Metabacillus sp. KUDC1714: one gene and its partner. The protein of the gene in region 2 interacts with the protein of the main gene of each other region in a pairwise test. Links are inferred from orthologs where the notes say so. Each region holds a gene or a part of one and is shown on either strand. Other genes may lie near its edges. The genes, in order: tagH and mreD.

Region 1 (12,000 bases), 1.2 Mb from region 2 along the record:
ATGCAAATACCTCTCTTTTTTATGAAAACTAAAGTGAATGATCATTGTATTTAGGTAGTTTGTAATTTGATGCAACATCCGTGGGACGTCTCACGTATAACTGTTTGCGCAGTTATGCAATATGTGAGGCGTCTTTTCCTTTCTCCAGAATTTACAATACAAGGTCAATCACCTACTGAGTGAATGGTTACTGACCCCCAAAACTCCAATACTCAAACAAAAACCCCAATAGCACCATCATCCCAATAAACTCCCAATCAATAACCTAGTTATTACTAAGAAATAATCCTCTTATTAGGTTAATCTCTCCTGTTATCTACCCCATATCGAAATTTTCTCATAGATAAATAGACTGATATTCTCAAATTACCGCGGAATACTTAAGAATGCATTCTTAAAAAGGATTCTTATATGTATGAAGATGAGAAATTTGAGAAGCTGCATGAACAATTTGAACCAATGATTTATCACATAATGAAAAAGTTAAAGATTTACAAAGATAAAAACGAGTTTTATCAAATTGGCTGTATTGCATTATGGGAAGCTTCGTTACGATTTAATGAAGAAAAAGGGGAATTTAAGTCTTATGTTTATTCCTATATCCTTGGTCGAATGAAAGCATGGCTTACGAAAGAGAGGAAAAAACAGGAGAAGGAAAATCGGCTCATGACTGTTTCACCACAGGAAGAAACAAGCGAAGATGATTTTAAACATCTACTATCAGACTCTAATATTGAAAGTATTTCCTCCCTTTTGACTTCAAATCAAAGCAAATGGTTAAAAGCCTACTGTCTTAAAGGCAAAACACCAAGTGAAGTTGCAAAGGATGAAGGAGTATCAATATCTGCAGTTAAAGCATGGCGTAGGGATGCGATTACTAAACTCAAAAAGCATTCTATTGAGGATCTTTTGGGAATCAAGTAAGACCAAAGGTTAGCAACAGAAGCTAGTACATCCATTATTTATAAAAAAATATCAATACTACGCTACTCTACTTACCCTTTCTATATATATAAAGGGTGAAAGGAGGTGAGAGCATGGCAGTTGCAACATTATTAGATACTCAATTAAGCCTAGTGTTTAACATGGGAGTAGACGAGAACGGCAAAGACATCTATAAGCGTAAAAACTACAACAACGTCAAAACATCAGCTACACCTGACCAATTGCTTCAAGCAGCACAAGCGATTGCAAGCTTACAAACAGAAACACTAACATTCGTTGAGCGTAATGACACAAATCAAATTGATGCGTAACATCGTTTAAAGGAAAACAAACCAAATGAGGAAGGAAAGGAGGGAAAAAAATGGCGAAAACATTAGAGCTTCAATTTTTAAACACAGCAGGGAAAACAGTGAAAATCAGTGTGGACTCTCCTGTAGAACCAGTTGATCAAACTGCATTAAATGCAGCAATGGATCAAATCTTAGCAGCGAATATTTTTATTTCAACTGATGGGGAATTTGTATCGAAGAAAGGTGCAAGAGTTATTGACCGTAATGTAACGGAAATTGCGCTTGGGTAACTTAAATAGGGGCTGACACGTTTTTCCCTGTCAGCCCTATTTATAAATTCAATTGAAAGAGGTGCAAATAAGATGGAACAATGGTTAACAATGATTAGTGATGTTGGCTTTCTATAATCGTCACACTCTATTTACTAAATCGGATCGAAAGCAAGCTCGACACATTAAATCACTCGATCCAAATGCCTCCTACGCAATTGCAAAAGGGATAAGTATAATGAGGGATCCTATTTGTGAAATAGGATCCCTCATTATGTTACTTAAATTATATCTTTATTTGTTTTAATAAAAAGATTACTAGTTAATATAAGCTATTCAATCACCGATGTTTCATAAAAAGAAAGGAGGACATTCTTGTAAACAAAAAAGAACAAACATACAAACTGGCCTCTCAGAAACTCCAAGTATTTCGACAAAATTCGGGTGGTGACAGGCACCCATCCCTATTATACATTTTCTACAATACTATCTAATTGATTTATAAACTCTAGATAATATCTATCTTCATAATGAAATGGGCTTAAACCCCATACGTGATTTTCATCGGCTATAAAACCGTTTAACTCGATTACATTAATTCCTTCAATACCATTTTCAATCATCTCATAATAATGTTTAAGACGAAGATTGTTTATTTTAATTTCTGGATCATCAAAGTAGTGAATTGTTCCATCCTCTCCCTTATACTGCTCTTGCCAAAAGGCTTTATGCAAGATAATTTGTTCTGGTTTTAGGTTGCTTTTTAGATCATTAATAAATCTTTCCGCACATTTTTCCCATAACATTAATTTATCAGAATCAGACAATACTCTTCCCTTAATATCTATTTTTGACTCAACAAACTCTTTTGATCTCGTTAAATAACTCTCCTTGGTTTTTAAAATATTCATTCTTTCATCTATGAAATCAATAATTAAATAGTCAGAATTGAAATTTTTAATGTGTCTTGGGAATTCTTTGATTAAATCAAAATACACCATCTTTCTTTGGAAAGCAGAAGCCAACTTTATTTCATCAATCTTAATTTTGAATATACGACCATACAAACTTACGATTGAAGAACGTGCAAAATAATTATTAACCCTATATTCAACATTAGAAGTGTATTTGAATGAGTCTCTTGAAACACAACTACCAAAAATATCTATCTTCATATTATCCACCTTAACTTATTATTTTTTTTACTTTCTATCATCTAAACGAAATAAGTCAAAAACAGTATTAATTACTAAGAAGAACTAACTGGAACTCTTACCATACTGTTTTAGCTTGACATATATATATGAAATGTCACAAAGTAATCTCCACCTTCACCAGGCGAACTAGGATTAGCTGTTTTTTTCACAACTTGCTAGTTGTCCCCATGGGTAAGTCTTTTAATTTGAATACATCACTTCACCCTTCCTTTTGGCTATTATTATTTTTCCAAAATTCATTTATCGTTTCTATTTGTATGACAACTTATTCGATGGATTATTTCACATTCTAGCTTCTTCTGTATATGTACTTGAATGATTAGATAGTGTAGAAACTACTTCACCAATGCACTGAATTCCATAGCCATTTACCCATCACTCGTGAATTCTACTCTTCATAAGAAGCCGCTAACTCTTTTCAATGAGTTTCAAATATCATAGATTTATTACCAACCTCTGTTAATACGATAATTTCATGATAACAGACATATACTAGTTCCCTATTATGAGGTTAAAGCAATTAATTCAATAAGTCATCTAGCTTTGTACTTAATTTAACCGTATCTGAGTTTGTTAATCCATGTTCTAACCCGACTGATGCCATACCTTTTCTTGTTGTTTCAAACTCTTCCACCAGTTTTCTATTTGAAAGTGCACACATCATAATGTATACTTACCCCTTTTCTATTTTTCAGATGTCACTATTAGTCAATCTATCAATCTACTAGTTTCAAATATGTTAACCTTATTTTCTTCATTAGGAGAGTATTCCTATTTTTATTAATTTATTGTCGTTTAAAAAAGACAATAAGGTTGATAAGATTTACCCTAAATTAAGCCCAAGAATCTAATTAACTAGACTTTTTGGCCAGCAACTATTAATGTATAATGTTTATTACTAAATATTATTCTGAGGTGTAAAAAAGCATGCATATTCTCATACCTGTATTTTTCAATGCTCCATTAGGCGGACTACATTTTAATGTGATGTCGACTGCATTACATTGTAAAAGTAATGGAAATGATGTAACGGTACTTTGTAGACCAGGTGTTTTTACAGACACTTTAAAAGAAAAAGGTATAAACGTCATAAATACAGACTTTACTCCTACAGAGTTCAGCAATACAATAAAAACTCTTTTAGAATTAAACAAATCCAATAAAATTGATATTATTCATTCCCATCCTTTTGAATCGCGAAAAGTTGCAGTGCTTCTTTCAAAAATTCTCAAAAGTCCACTTTTTGTAACTATACATGGAAGACATACTGACTATATTGAAACGTATATTGATAAAGTTGCAATGGTCTTTACAGTTTCTGAGGGAATAAAGGACTTTTTAAAGGTACATCTAGCCAAAAATAGACTTAATAAATATAATCATAAATTATTTGTTGTTCCTAATGGGGTAGACACACATCTATTCCAGCCAATAGAGCCTCCTGCTTTAAATAGAAAAATAAACATCTCCCTTGTAACAAGACTTGATAAAGATAAAGAATTTATTATCGAAGTATTTTACAAAGCACTAAAGTTCACAACAGAAAAGTACCCAAATGATGTTATTTGGACTATTGTAGGTGATGGTACATTAATTGATGAAATGAAACAAAAAGTTGAAGAGATAGTAGGCACTAATAATCATTTTGTTAACTTTGTTGGTTGGAAAGAAGATATTGACTTATTAATGTCATATTCAAATAGTGATATCGTTATTGCTCCAGGTCGGTGTGCTCTAGAAGCAATGAGTTGTGGTAAACCTACAATTGCTATAGGAAGTAAAGGGTATATTGGTTTAATTGATAAAAATAATTGGTTAAAAGGGGTATATGCAAACTTTGGAGGCATTGGTAATAAGATCGAAGATTATGTTGAAGGATCTATTGAAAAGGATATTGAACGTTTAGTAGAAAATGATATGTTACGAGATGAGCTTGGAGAATTGGGGCATAACTTAATTAGTCAGTTTTATGAAGAGAAGGAAGCTAATAATAATCTTTTACGTTTTTATAGTATGTTTAAGAGGGAAAATACTGAACTGAATGAAATAGATCACATTGAAATTGATAAATTAATCTCAAATTATCTTCTTGAAACTAACATACGACAATCCATAATTAAACAAAATACATTAAATGAATACAAAATTGAAGTAATCTGCCATGAGTATAACGGTCTCTCCTTCGCATGGTATGTATTTAAAGAGAAACAATTAGTAAAAAAAATACCATATAGTAAAAGTAACTGCTTAAATTATACATTCCAAGAAAAAGGTAGTTATCAAATTAGATGTTATGTAAAGAAAGATGACACAATGATTGTGTTTCCAGTTAAAAAAATTAATGTTTAAGTAGGTTCTAAAAAGTCTTTCCTTATGAAGAAAACTGAAGTGCCTAAAATTAATCAAATAAAATAGCGCCCAAATTTCAGGGGGCTATTTTTTGTATATTTCCATTTAGTGAAGGGTCACTTTAAAGATACTCAGCAGTATCATGATCTGCACTAATTATTTTTTCCTAGGTCATGGAAAAATGATTTTTGTATCATTTATGTTTTAACCTAAGATTTTATTCATCAATTACTACAATTAAGAAATCTACTGATTTTAAGGATAAATACCAAGCTGATTTAAAGCATTTATAATATTATTGATATGATTTGAGAACATCTATGGGATAATTATAGCTTCTTTTAATGTTTATTAATAATATTTCCACTTAGCGAACCCTTTATATCCCTAGCAATTAGATCAGCAGAAAGATTATTATTTGTATCATTCCTTATTGCATTAAAAAATCATTTGTTGATAAAGAAACTCATTTTTATCAACTCCTAAACAAATTATGATCAGCAATACACTCATTGCTACATTGTCTCAACGGTATTATCTGATGGATAAAGTAATAACCATTATATTTTTTATATTAAGAAAGCACTTTATATTCACTGTTAGATAAAATAAGTTCTCTATCATCATTCTTCTATCAGATACCTAGCTTTTTAACACTTACATCTATATTAGCCCAATGCTATAATTTATGTTCGGCCTAATCTATATACTGTTAAATACTAATCAAAATCATTACTTATTACAGGTGTTTTATTCAACACTTTTGTATTCATTTTCAGACATTCATATTATCTGTTTTTCTTAAAGAATTATTAATTCTTTAATACACTTATAATACACTTATTAAGTTACATAATAATTAAATTCTAATGAAAGGATGAGAAATTTGTTCACCAATAAAAGATTGAATTTATTAATTATAATTAGCATTTTTATTCTTGGTGTTTTTTACTTTTTCATAGATGCTGAAAAAGATCAGAAAACACAGAATCCATTGCAAGAACAACCTCATTATAAGGATGGTGATTCGATTAATGTCGAATCTGTTGGCGCTATTGGGGACGGAAAGGCCGATGATACAAAGGCCATTCAAAGTGCTGTAGATTCATTAAAAAATAAACGCGGTACCGTTTTGTTTGAGTCCGGAAAAACTTATCGAATTACAGATTCAATTAAAGCTACTTCAGATATTACATTTATTAGTACAGAAAAAGATAATGCGAAAATTTTCATGGATAACAATGAGAGTAAAGTACCAGCATTCGATTTAAAGGGAAATATTAGGTATACAACTACTATAAAATCAGATCAGCTTAAAACAGGTAATAACTCCATTGCATTATCAAAAGTAAATGGAGTAAAAAGTGGAGACCTGTTATTAATTGAAAGTGATACTCCCTGGTACTTTGATCCACGAATTGGTAAGGAAAATTTACATAAAGGTGAACTTCATAGAGTTATTGGCTTAAACAAAAATAGTGTGCTTATAGAAAATCCCCTTTGGGATACATACATTAAAGATTCAGAAATCATAACTGTTAAAATTATTGATCCAATTACGATAAATATGAAGAATATTACTGTTGAACGTAATAAGTCGAACAATCGAACAGTAGGAATAAAATTGGAATACACTAGTGATAGTGTATTCCACAATCTAACAGTTAAAAACTCTGTTTCAACTGGAATTCATATAGTAAGTAGTTTTAGAACGAGTATCGAAAATTCATTAATTATAGGGGCAAATGATCAGTACAGTGGATATGGTATACAATCTTATGGAAGCTCTTTCTCCATGATTAGAGATAATACAGTATTTGGTTCAAGAAGAGGAATTGATATTTCAGGATTATATCCTGATTACTATAGTATTGTGGAATTTAATACAGTTTTTGGTGGCGGAAAAAACGAAAATGGTTTTAACTACTTATCTGAAGACACTCAATACGGCATTGGAAGCCATTCAACCGCAAATTATACAATATTTCGTAACAATATTTTGGGTAATTTAAATTATGGAATTAATATTAGAAGTGCAAATGTTACAATTGAAGGTAATAGTTTCATTGGTTACATAAAAGGAGCAAGTATATTATTAGCATATGGTAAAAATGCAATAATAAAAAATAATAAAACTATTTCTGGTAAAGCTGTACCTAAAATAGCTGATAAATATTCTTTGCCTGATAATGTTGAAGACTTTAAAGCGAATTCCTTCATTTATATTAAAGATACATACTCATTCGATAAAGGTACTGTAAAAATTACTAATAACCAAGCAAATAATATATCTACAGAATTTATTCTGTTAATAGTACAAGATAATCCAGTTAATTTCCTATTAAGTAATTTGATCATAGAAAAAAACTATGTGAAATATGATGTTAATGGATCGAAAGATATAAAATATTTTATCAATAGTACAGAATCTATAAATACAGAAGAGTTAACAATTGATCAAAATATTATTAGATTCAACAATAAAAACGGAATATACAAAAAATACAATAATATTAAATAAAAATAGACATTGAAATAATGAAAAAAGTGAAATAAAGTACAATTAATGTACCCTTTATTTCACTTTTTACTTTATAAGTAAAAACGAATAATTTTATAACTAACATTTCCAACTAGACAGATCTACATTACTTTTTTCTAAAATACTTTTGGTATTTTGTTATATCATTGCTAATGATTTTTGCTGGAACACCAGCAACTACACAGTTATCAGGGATTTCCTTTGTAATTACTGCATTTGCTCCAATTATTACATTATTCCCTATTTTGCCCCCTATACATTTAGATCCTGGAGAAATATACACATTGTCTCCAATCTCTGGGTCTAGTCCTCTAGAACCAATTGTTACATTTTGCGAAATAACACAATTTTTCCCTATTTTAGCGTTACTGTGAATAACTACTCCTATACCGCCATATCCGAGTTTCGTACCTTCACCAATATCTGCAGTATATGGTATAAACGAGTTATACTTTACAAAAATATACTCTTTAATAAAATTTGCAGCGGTTTGTAAACCATCATGATAACAAGCTTTTGCTATTCTATACAAATTTAAGGCACTAATCTTATTCATCGTTCTTGTTAAAATATCATTTACCCCTACTTCCATATGTACAGTTTCTATAGGGAAATTAATATTAGAATTATCGTTATTCAGAGAAACCAACAGTATGTCTTCATTATCTAACAAATCATCGATTGACTTTATTGGAAGATTGAAAAAGGTTTCACCTATATATGTCCCTGACAAATCCACAAAACTGTCTATATTATAGTTGGATTCTAAGATTTTTTTAATTGCAGCAGTCTTTTTGTTGATCCCTACAATAGAGATAGATTTTTTATCATTAAAAATAGTTCCTTCATTAAAACCATTAAATAAGATCTCTTCACTTGTTTCACTAATAATATTGTTTGTTGAATCCTTAATATATACTTTTACTCGATATCTTCCTTTTTCTAATAAGTTAAACTTACAATTATTTCTCCTTATATATGATGTCTTCTCAATTACTTCTTTGCCTTTAATTAAATAATATGCGTACATGTATTCTTTATTGCTAAAACCAAGGTTAACCTTCAAATGAAAAAAATTTTCAATTTGAAGTGAAATATTCTCTTTTAAGTTATTCATATTAAACCCCTTATTAAAATTATTTACTTTAATATAAGTAATTGATTTGTCTACTAACTCAAAGTAATTCCTTAGTTGAATATACTAAGTTACTAACTTTGGCAACCATTTCAAAAGGGTGAATTGGTTATAATATAATAGAAATTTGCACTTGGTTAATTTTATATAAAATTTGTCAAACTAACAACTACACTGTATATAGTTAAAGCAAAAAGTAAAAAAGGTGAAAGCTCATGCATGCTTGCACTTGCTTTCACCTAAAAAATTATTCTATTTTATGCGATCCCTATTCTCGAATTTCATATGATCTGCACCACTTAAACCGTTCCAAATTTCAGGTGAAATATAATATTGATTTGCAGAATTATAAAACTCAGGATAATTGCCTTCCAGATCTTTTTGGAACTCAGTAATGTTTACATTTTCAGATTTATTAAATGAAAACTGAACGGCTCTTTTATCTTCTTTAGAATTTTCCGCAGTTTTTAAAACAGTTACTGTTACTGCTTTGATATTAGGATTTTTAAATAATTTTTCGATTAGAGGTATATTTTCATCTGCAGTTTTAATAAGAATCGATTTATTATTTACTACCTTATTATCTTTAATATATACAGCTACTAAATTTTGTTTACTATCAACAGAAACACTGTAAACATTTGGATTTTCTTTTTTTAGTAAAGGCAAAATATCATCATTTTTTAATGATGCCTCTACAATTTTAGTTTCATTATTACCTGCTATACTAACAATATAATAGGTTATTCCAAGTCCAATAATGATAATGCTTGCGATTATAACCAGCAAAGATTTATTGGACGTTTTTTTTGGAACTCTTGTTTTTAAATTCGACATAATACACCTCTTCTTTTAATCTTCAGATAAACTTATAGCAATAGTATTATTTATCAGATTTATTGTAAGATTATATTTATCTAAGTTTAAAAACAATAAATCTCCATTTTTAGAAGTTATTTGAGCAGATTCCTTGATCTTATTAAGAGTATCACTTTCTGATTGAATACTATCCACAATAATACTAGAGGTTAATCCTGTCTCTTTATCAATAATGATCTGAACATTATCATATTTATAATCTAATGTCTTATCACCGTTTATATTAACCGATTCTCCAGTCAACCCACTTAATTTTTCAAGTATTTGTTCCTCATTTAAATTTAGTTGTGCTAAATAAAACTGATATGAGTTTTTAAAATTTTCAGGAAAAACACTCAAAAATTCATTGATTGCGATATTTTCGCTTTCGTTATCTTGTTTTACGTCTCCAATTTGAATGTTTTCTTTTGAAGTAAAACCTGTCGTATCATTATAACGAATTTTATAAACATTATCTGTTTTCCCCAATACTTCTAGTGAACTACCGAACGGGATCGCAAATCCTGTTTCTGTAAGCTGTTCATCAATATAGAAATCAGCATTGTTAACAATTACATATCCATTTTTTTCAAAGACAATTATATCCTTTTTATCTTCAATCTGATCTATCGTTTTCACACCGCTTTGATCAGTTGTGTTCTTGTTCATTATTTGTACAGGATTTCCGATAAACATAAATAAGAGAGAGAAAATTGTACACAAAGTAAAGAATGATAATTGAGCAAAAATGAATGGATTACTTGTTTTATCATTTTTGGATTTATGAATATTCTTTCTACTAATGAATTGATCTTTTTCACTGTTCAAATGATTCAAATCATCCATTTTTTGCTTTTCCATGTTTTTGGTTTTATAGTTCTTTTTTTCTAAATCACTTAATTCATTAAACCAACTAATAAATTTCTTATACTTTTCTATTACAATTCTAACACTACCGAACTCTTCAATTTCCCCATGATTTATCCAAAGAACCTTATCAGAAATCGATCTAATTTGCGAGATTGAATGACTAATAAAAAATATTGTCTTTCCTTCTGCTTTAAATTCATTAATTTTCTTTAGGCATTTTTCATAAAAGGTTTGATCACCTACAGATAGAGCTTCGTCCACGATTAAGATATCTGGATTTGTGTGTACTGAAATTGCAAAACCTAATCTTGATTTCATACCGCTAGAATAATTTTTTACTGGCTGATATATGAAATCACCTATATCTGCAAATTCTATTATATTAGGTGTTAGTTCCTTAATTTGACTTTTGTTCATACCGAGCATTAAGCACTTTAATTCAATATTTTCAAAACCACTTAAATTATTATTCAAACCTACTGATATGGCAATAAGTGATGTCTGTCCATTTATTTCAATTGTTCCGGAAGTCGGTGGTACAACTTGTGCAAGCAAATTTGATAAGGTAGATTTACCTGATCCATTTACTCCAATAACACCAATAGTTTCACCTTCATATACATCAAAGGAAATATCTCTTAATGCATAAAAACTCTGAGACCTTTTTTTGGCAAGAAACATATCTAATAATTTATCAGATTGTTTTTTATATAAGTTATATTTCTTTGAAACATTATTAAATTTAACTTTAATCTTTGGCTTCATTTAATATAAGCCCCCGAATTATAAATAATCAACAAATTTATCCCTAAATTTAACATGGATACTTGCTCCAATAATTAGGATTAAAAAAGTTATAGACCAAAAATATATTGTATAGTTCAAATCTTCAAAGAACCATTTTCTTCCTAAAAGAGTATCTCTAAAACCTTCGATAATATAGTAAACAGGGTTAATTTTTAATATTGTTTGATATAAAGGATCCAATCGATTTGTATCCCATAATACTGGCAATAAAAAAAACATTATCCTCATAACTGATTGTATTGCAACTTGAAAGTCTCTAATTATTATTGAGATTGTTGAACATAACAAAGTAAATGCAAACAAAAATATAAATAGGCTAATCAAGAAATATGGGAGTTGAATCATATATAACCCTGGTTGGATTTGATATAAAACAAGGATAGCCCCCAAAACTAACATCATTATTATAAAGTTAAATGCATTGCTCACAATTGTTATGGTTGGTAATACACTCACAGGAAATTTCATTTTCGAAACCACATTTATTTTAGCATAAACACTATTTGATCCTTGAACAATTGAAGGGCTGATAAAAAACCATGGTATCAGCCCAATAAGAAACCAAACAAAAAACGGGGTATCCCCTACTGGTGTGCCTTGTCTTATACCTAGACCAAAGACAAACCAGTAAATAGCTACCTGTAAAACAGGATTCAAAATTTGCCATAAAACACCCAAATAATTCATTTGATTCTTGCTTTTCGTTTCATATGCAGCC
Region 2 (5,223 bases):
AATCTTGATAAAGTTATTGGAGAAGAAACGAATATGCCAGTGTTAATTGCGGAAGATCCTTTAGACTGTGTTGCAATCGGAACAGGTAAAGCACTCGAGCATATACACTTATTTAAAAATAAAGCAAGAGATAGTAGATAATTTATGTTTTAGCCTTTGCTTATTGAAGTCTTTTAAATCTTATTAATGTAAGCAAAGGCTATATGTTGAAGTGGAAATTTGAGTTAAGAGGGTGTTCATCATGCCACAGTTTTTCCTAAATAAACGCCTTATCTTGTTGCTAGTTAGTATTATTTTTTTAGTGGCATTGATTGGTTTTTCCTTAAAGGAAGATCGGAAGTTGACTTGGCCTGAGCAATTTTTACAGGATTCAGTAGGTGTTTTTCAATCGATATTTCATAAGCCAGCTTTATATATTTCTGGCTTTTTTGAAAACGTAAGTGACTTAAAAAATACATATGAAGAAAATGAGTTGCTAAAAAGCAGACTTGACGAATATATGCAACTAGAAGCAGATCTTCAAGAGTATAAAGTTGAAAATGAAAAATTATTAGCCGAATTAGGTAATGTTGCTAACTTAAGAGAGTACAATCCGATCTTTTCTACTGTTGTTGGTCGTAATCCTGATAGATGGTATGATTACATATCAATTGATAAAGGTGCACAGGATGGAATAGAGCCTAATATGGCTGTTGTAACGGCACAGGGTCTTGTTGGAAAGGTAAAATCCACTTCACAATTTACTTCTACCGTTCAACTGTTGAGTGCAACAGACCTTAAAAATAGAATTTCATCTGAGGTTCAACCGGTAGAAGTGAAAGATGAAAGTGAGAATAGTGATAAAGAGAACGCGCCAACAGGTGAAAAGGTAATGGGATTAATAGAAGGTTATGACGAGGATAAAGGTGCACTTTTACTTCGTCGGATTAAATCTGATGTTAAGCTTGTTGAAGGACAAAAAGTCATTACATCGGGTAAAGGTGAAGTTTTCCCAGAAGGAATCCTTATCGGTGAAATTATCGAGATTGAGCCAGATTCATATGGGTTAGAACAAATGGCATATGTGAAGCCATCAGCTAATTTTTATGATATAGATCGTGTATGGGTAGCTGAACGTGTTGCTGAATCAGAGGACCCTGTAGACGTGTTAAATGAGGAGGAGGAATCGTGAGACGTTTCATCCTTCCTTTTTTACTCTTCTTTATTTTTATAAGTGAGAGTATCTTCGCTCACTTAGTTCATATTCCATTTGCCTTAGAAGATCAACTATATATACCTCGATTTATGTTAATCGCATGTATTTTCGTGACGGTATACTTAACACGCACACAAGGAATGCTATTTGGAATTGTGTTCGGATTACTCCATGATATTGTTTATATTGAAGTGATCGGAATCTATTTATTTTCATATGGAATCCTAGCTTATTTGATCAATAAAGCAATGAAAGTTCTTCATGGTAATGCTCTAATTGTACTATTTCTGACGATTTTATCGATCGCTGTACTTGAATTTTATGTGTATGGAATGAATTATTTAATAGGGACGACAAAGATGTCATTATATCACTTTACAACCTTAAGGTTATTACCTACGCTTGCTTTAAATTCGGTTGTTGCTATTCTGTTAATCTATCCTATGAAAAAGTTCCTTACGAAAATAAAAATAGATGAATCTGATGATTAGATGGAATAAATAAGAGATGTGCTTTAAAGTTAGGCAATGCTAGCCATGAAAAAAACTAATACTTTATTATCATTTTAAAAAAGGATTTACAGCATTTCTGTCGAATAGTAAAGTCGTTGAGGTGAACGTCATGAAGGTCCAAAAACAACAATATGTTACGATTAAAGGCACAAAAGATGGCTTAACGTTGCATCTCGATGATTCGTGTTCTTTTGATCAATTGCTCCATGAACTCGAGGAAATGCTATCTTTAAAACAATATATACAATCAGGTCCAGTAATTGGTGTAAATGTAAAAGTTGGGAACCGTTTCCTTAATAAGGATCAACGAGTAAAGCTAGAAACAGTAATCAAACAAAATCGTAATCTCATGGTTGAGACAATTGATAGCAATGTGATGACAAAGGATGAGGCGCTTAGGATTAAGAGAGAAACAGAAGTCGTTTCTGTTGCTAAGATTGTTCGTTCTGGTCAAATTTTAAAGGTCAAAGGTGATTTACTGCTTATAGGTGATGTAAATCCAGGTGGAACTGTTATTGCTACTGGCAATATCTTTGTTCTAGGTGCGTTAAGAGGAATTGCACATGCCGGTGCAGATGGTAACGGGCAGGCTGTTATTGCTGCTTCATTATTAAAACCAGCACAGCTTCGCATAAGTGAAATCATAAATCGTGCTCCTGATCATATACCAAATGAAGGTAATGAGATGGAATGTGCTTTTATAAATAGTGACGATGAAATGATTATTGAGCGATTGCAGCAACTTACTCATTTACGACCTAATTTAACAAGGTTTGAAGGGGGAATCTAACTATGGGTGAAGCAATTGTCATTACCTCAGGTAAAGGTGGAGTTGGTAAAACAACAACATCTGCAAATTTAGGGACAGCTTTAGCTATATTGGGCAAACGTGTTTGCTTAGTAGATACAGACATCGGTCTTCGAAACCTAGATGTTGTAATGGGATTAGAAAATCGGATTATTTATGATCTAGTAGACGTAGTTGAAGGGCGCTGTAAAATGCACCAAGCTCTTGTAAAAGATAAACGATTTGAAGATTTATTATATTTATTACCTGCTGCACAAACAAGTGATAAAACAGCAGTGAAACCAGAGCAAATCAAAAAGATAATAGATGAACTAAAACAAGATTATGATTATATTATCATTGATTGCCCAGCAGGAATTGAACAAGGTTACAAAAATGCAGTTGCTGGTGCAGATAAGGCTGTAGTTGTGACAACTCCAGAAATTTCTGCTGTTCGAGATGCAGATCGAATTATTGGTTTACTAGAAAAAGAAGATATTGAGCCTCCGAAATTAGTGATTAATCGTATTCGTAATCATCTAGTTAAAAATGGGGACATGCTAGATGTTGATGAAATCGTTTCACATCTTTCAATTGACCTAATCGGAATCGTTGCTGATGATGATGATGTTATTAAGGCATCTAACAATGGTGAGCCTATTGCAATGGATCCTAATAATCGTGCAGCGATTGCGTATCGTAATATTGCCCGACGTATCCTTGGGGAATCTGTTCCATTACAATCTTTAGATGAGCAAAATAAGGGTGTATTAACAAAGCTGAAAAAGTTTTTTGGAGTACGGGTATAGCTTTGTAAAAATAGATTATTAAATTAAAAGACTAGTGTTTGATTATCGATGTATTTCGTGAAACATCGACTTTCAGCCCACTAGTCTTTTTTGTTTGGTATCTAGCTCCAGCGCCTAGACCCTCTCAGGTCTACAGCCACTCAGGAATTGAAGACAAAGAACGTCTTCTATTCCTGAGCCTCTTATGCCTGCGGGTCTGAACAAGGCGCTTGCGCTTTTCTATATTTTTTAATCATATCCTTTAAGGACAAGGCATAAACTTGTACAAACTGACAAAAGGATTGATGGGGATGAGTCATCGAGCGGATGAAGTGAGGAAAAGAATTGCGAAAAGAAAGCGAGAAAAAGGATTGTCAGAGACACATGAAACATCAAAGCCAACATCATTGTTTTTAAGTGATGAAGAGAGGTATGGTGTGTATTCTCCACCAACATATGAAGGCGGCCCGAACAAAGGAAACGGCGGTCATCCACTTTTTCGTACAGAAGTATTCATATTCAAAGTATTATTTTCAGCAGTTATCGTGTTAGTGACAGCAATCGTCTTTAAAAATAGTGCACCTCTCTTTCAAGATGTGAAGTCAGCCATTACGTATTCCCTAGAGGAAGAATTTCAATTTGCAGCTGTTTCTTCCTGGTATCGAGATCAATTTGGGGAACCACTAGCTCTTTTTGAACCTAATGCAAAGAACAACAAGGATTCAGAAGATGCGACTCAAAGTGTCCAATTTGCTGTCCCGGCTAATGGTAAAGTGCTCGAAACGTTTGAAGATAACGGACAAGGGATTATGGTTGAGACTGATCGACCTTCTGTAGAAGCAATGAATGAAGGAATTATTATCGAAGCAGGTGAAAAACCAGATACAGGTCTGACAATTGTTCTTCAGCATGCTGATGGAACTAAATCATGGTATGGAAATTTAGATAAAATTGATGTTGCCCTATATGATTTTGTAGAAAAAGGGAAAGCACTTGGGAAAACGAAATTAAGTGAAAATCAAAAAGGTACTTATTATTTCGCTATTAAAAAGGGTGATGACTTTATTGACCCAATCCAGGTGATCCAATTTGAATAGATATTTCATACTCTTACAAAAAATTCACATTCATCCATTATTATGGGTAATGATTGGAATAAGTATCATTACCGCTAACTTTAAATCATTGTTATTGTTAATGCTGATTGTATTTATACATGAAATGGGCCATGCAACAAGTGCTCATTTTTTTTCTTGGAGAATCAAAGCAATCATGCTTCTCCCATTTGGAGGGGTTGCTGAGGTCGATGAACATGGAAATCGCTCGTTAAAGCAAGAATTGATTGTTGTGTTATCAGGTCCAATACAGCATATTTGGCTTCAAGGTGCAGCTTATCTACTTCAAGCAACCAATCTCGTAAGCTTGGCAGATTATCAATTGTTCACTTTATACAATGTATCTATCCTACTTTTTAATTTGCTCCCAGTCTGGCCGCTAGACGGTGGGAAGCTTTTATTTATCCTCTTTTCACAATATTGGCCATATAAAAAAGCACATTTTTACATGGTAGCGACGTCGATTTTTTTCTTATCTATTTATGTTTTAGCTATTCTGGTCTATTCACCGAACCATCTGAACATGTGGTTTATTACAACCTTTCTTATTTACAGCTTATATCATGAGTATAAAAATCGAATGTATGGTTGCTTGCGATTTTTGATGGAGCGGTATTACGGTAATCAAGATACAATTTATCGGCTAAAGCCGATTGTCGTCGATGAGTCAGAGTTAATCTATCATGTATTACTTCAATTTCAGAGAGGGTGTAAGCATTTGATCGTTGTCGAGCGAAATGGTGCAAAAGTATCGGAAATGGATGAAAATGAATTACTTCATGCCTATTTTGCTAACAAACTTACTGACTCAAAGGTAGGGGATTTA

What was found.
Region 1: the proteins of mreD (region 2) and tagH interact in binary tests that used the Bacillus subtilis proteins (3 or more experiments, as listed by UniProt). The link is inferred for Metabacillus sp. KUDC1714 from one-to-one orthologs.

The regions. Positions count from the first base shown.
Region 1 is NZ_CP055263.1:1,522,562-1,534,561, forward strand. The notes cover bases 8,921-11,826. They hold tagH (teichoic acids export ABC transporter ATP-binding subunit TagH), read right to left. Parts: upstream 11,241-11,826; coding sequence 9,600-11,240; downstream 8,921-9,599. Other genes in these bases: HUW50_RS07385 (hypothetical protein), read right to left, coding at 9,000-9,584; HUW50_RS07395 (ABC transporter permease), read right to left, coding at 11,259-11,826. In the rest of the region: HUW50_RS07335 (D-cysteate sulfo-lyase), read left to right, coding at 1-32; HUW50_RS07340 (sigma-70 family RNA polymerase sigma factor), read left to right, coding at 412-924; HUW50_RS07345 (DUF1659 domain-containing protein), read left to right, coding at 1,038-1,256; HUW50_RS07350 (DUF2922 domain-containing protein), read left to right, coding at 1,307-1,525; HUW50_RS27485 (hypothetical protein), read left to right, coding at 1,669-1,737; HUW50_RS07360 (DUF6270 domain-containing protein), read right to left, coding at 1,972-2,679; HUW50_RS07365 (aspartyl-phosphate phosphatase Spo0E family protein), read right to left, coding at 3,242-3,385; HUW50_RS07370 (glycosyltransferase family 4 protein), read left to right, coding at 3,649-5,070; HUW50_RS07375 (right-handed parallel beta-helix repeat-containing protein), read left to right, coding at 5,957-7,591; HUW50_RS26980 (serine O-acetyltransferase), read right to left, coding at 7,719-8,729; more of HUW50_RS07395, read right to left, coding at 11,827-12,000.
Region 2 is NZ_CP055263.1:331,476-336,698, reverse strand. What follows is about bases 1-2,926. They hold mreD (rod shape-determining protein MreD), read left to right. Parts: upstream 1-1,167; coding sequence 1,168-1,686; downstream 1,687-2,926. Other genes in these bases: minD (septum site-determining protein MinD), read left to right, coding at 2,500-2,926; minC (septum site-determining protein MinC), read left to right, coding at 1,817-2,497; mreC (rod shape-determining protein MreC), read left to right, coding at 242-1,171; HUW50_RS01730 (rod shape-determining protein), read left to right, coding at 1-141. Also shown: more of minD, read left to right, coding at 2,927-3,303; HUW50_RS01705 (M23 family metallopeptidase), read left to right, coding at 3,594-4,379; HUW50_RS01700 (M50 family metallopeptidase), read left to right, coding at 4,372-5,223. UniProt on the Bacillus subtilis protein: Involved in formation of the rod shape of the cell. May also contribute to regulation of formation of penicillin-binding proteins.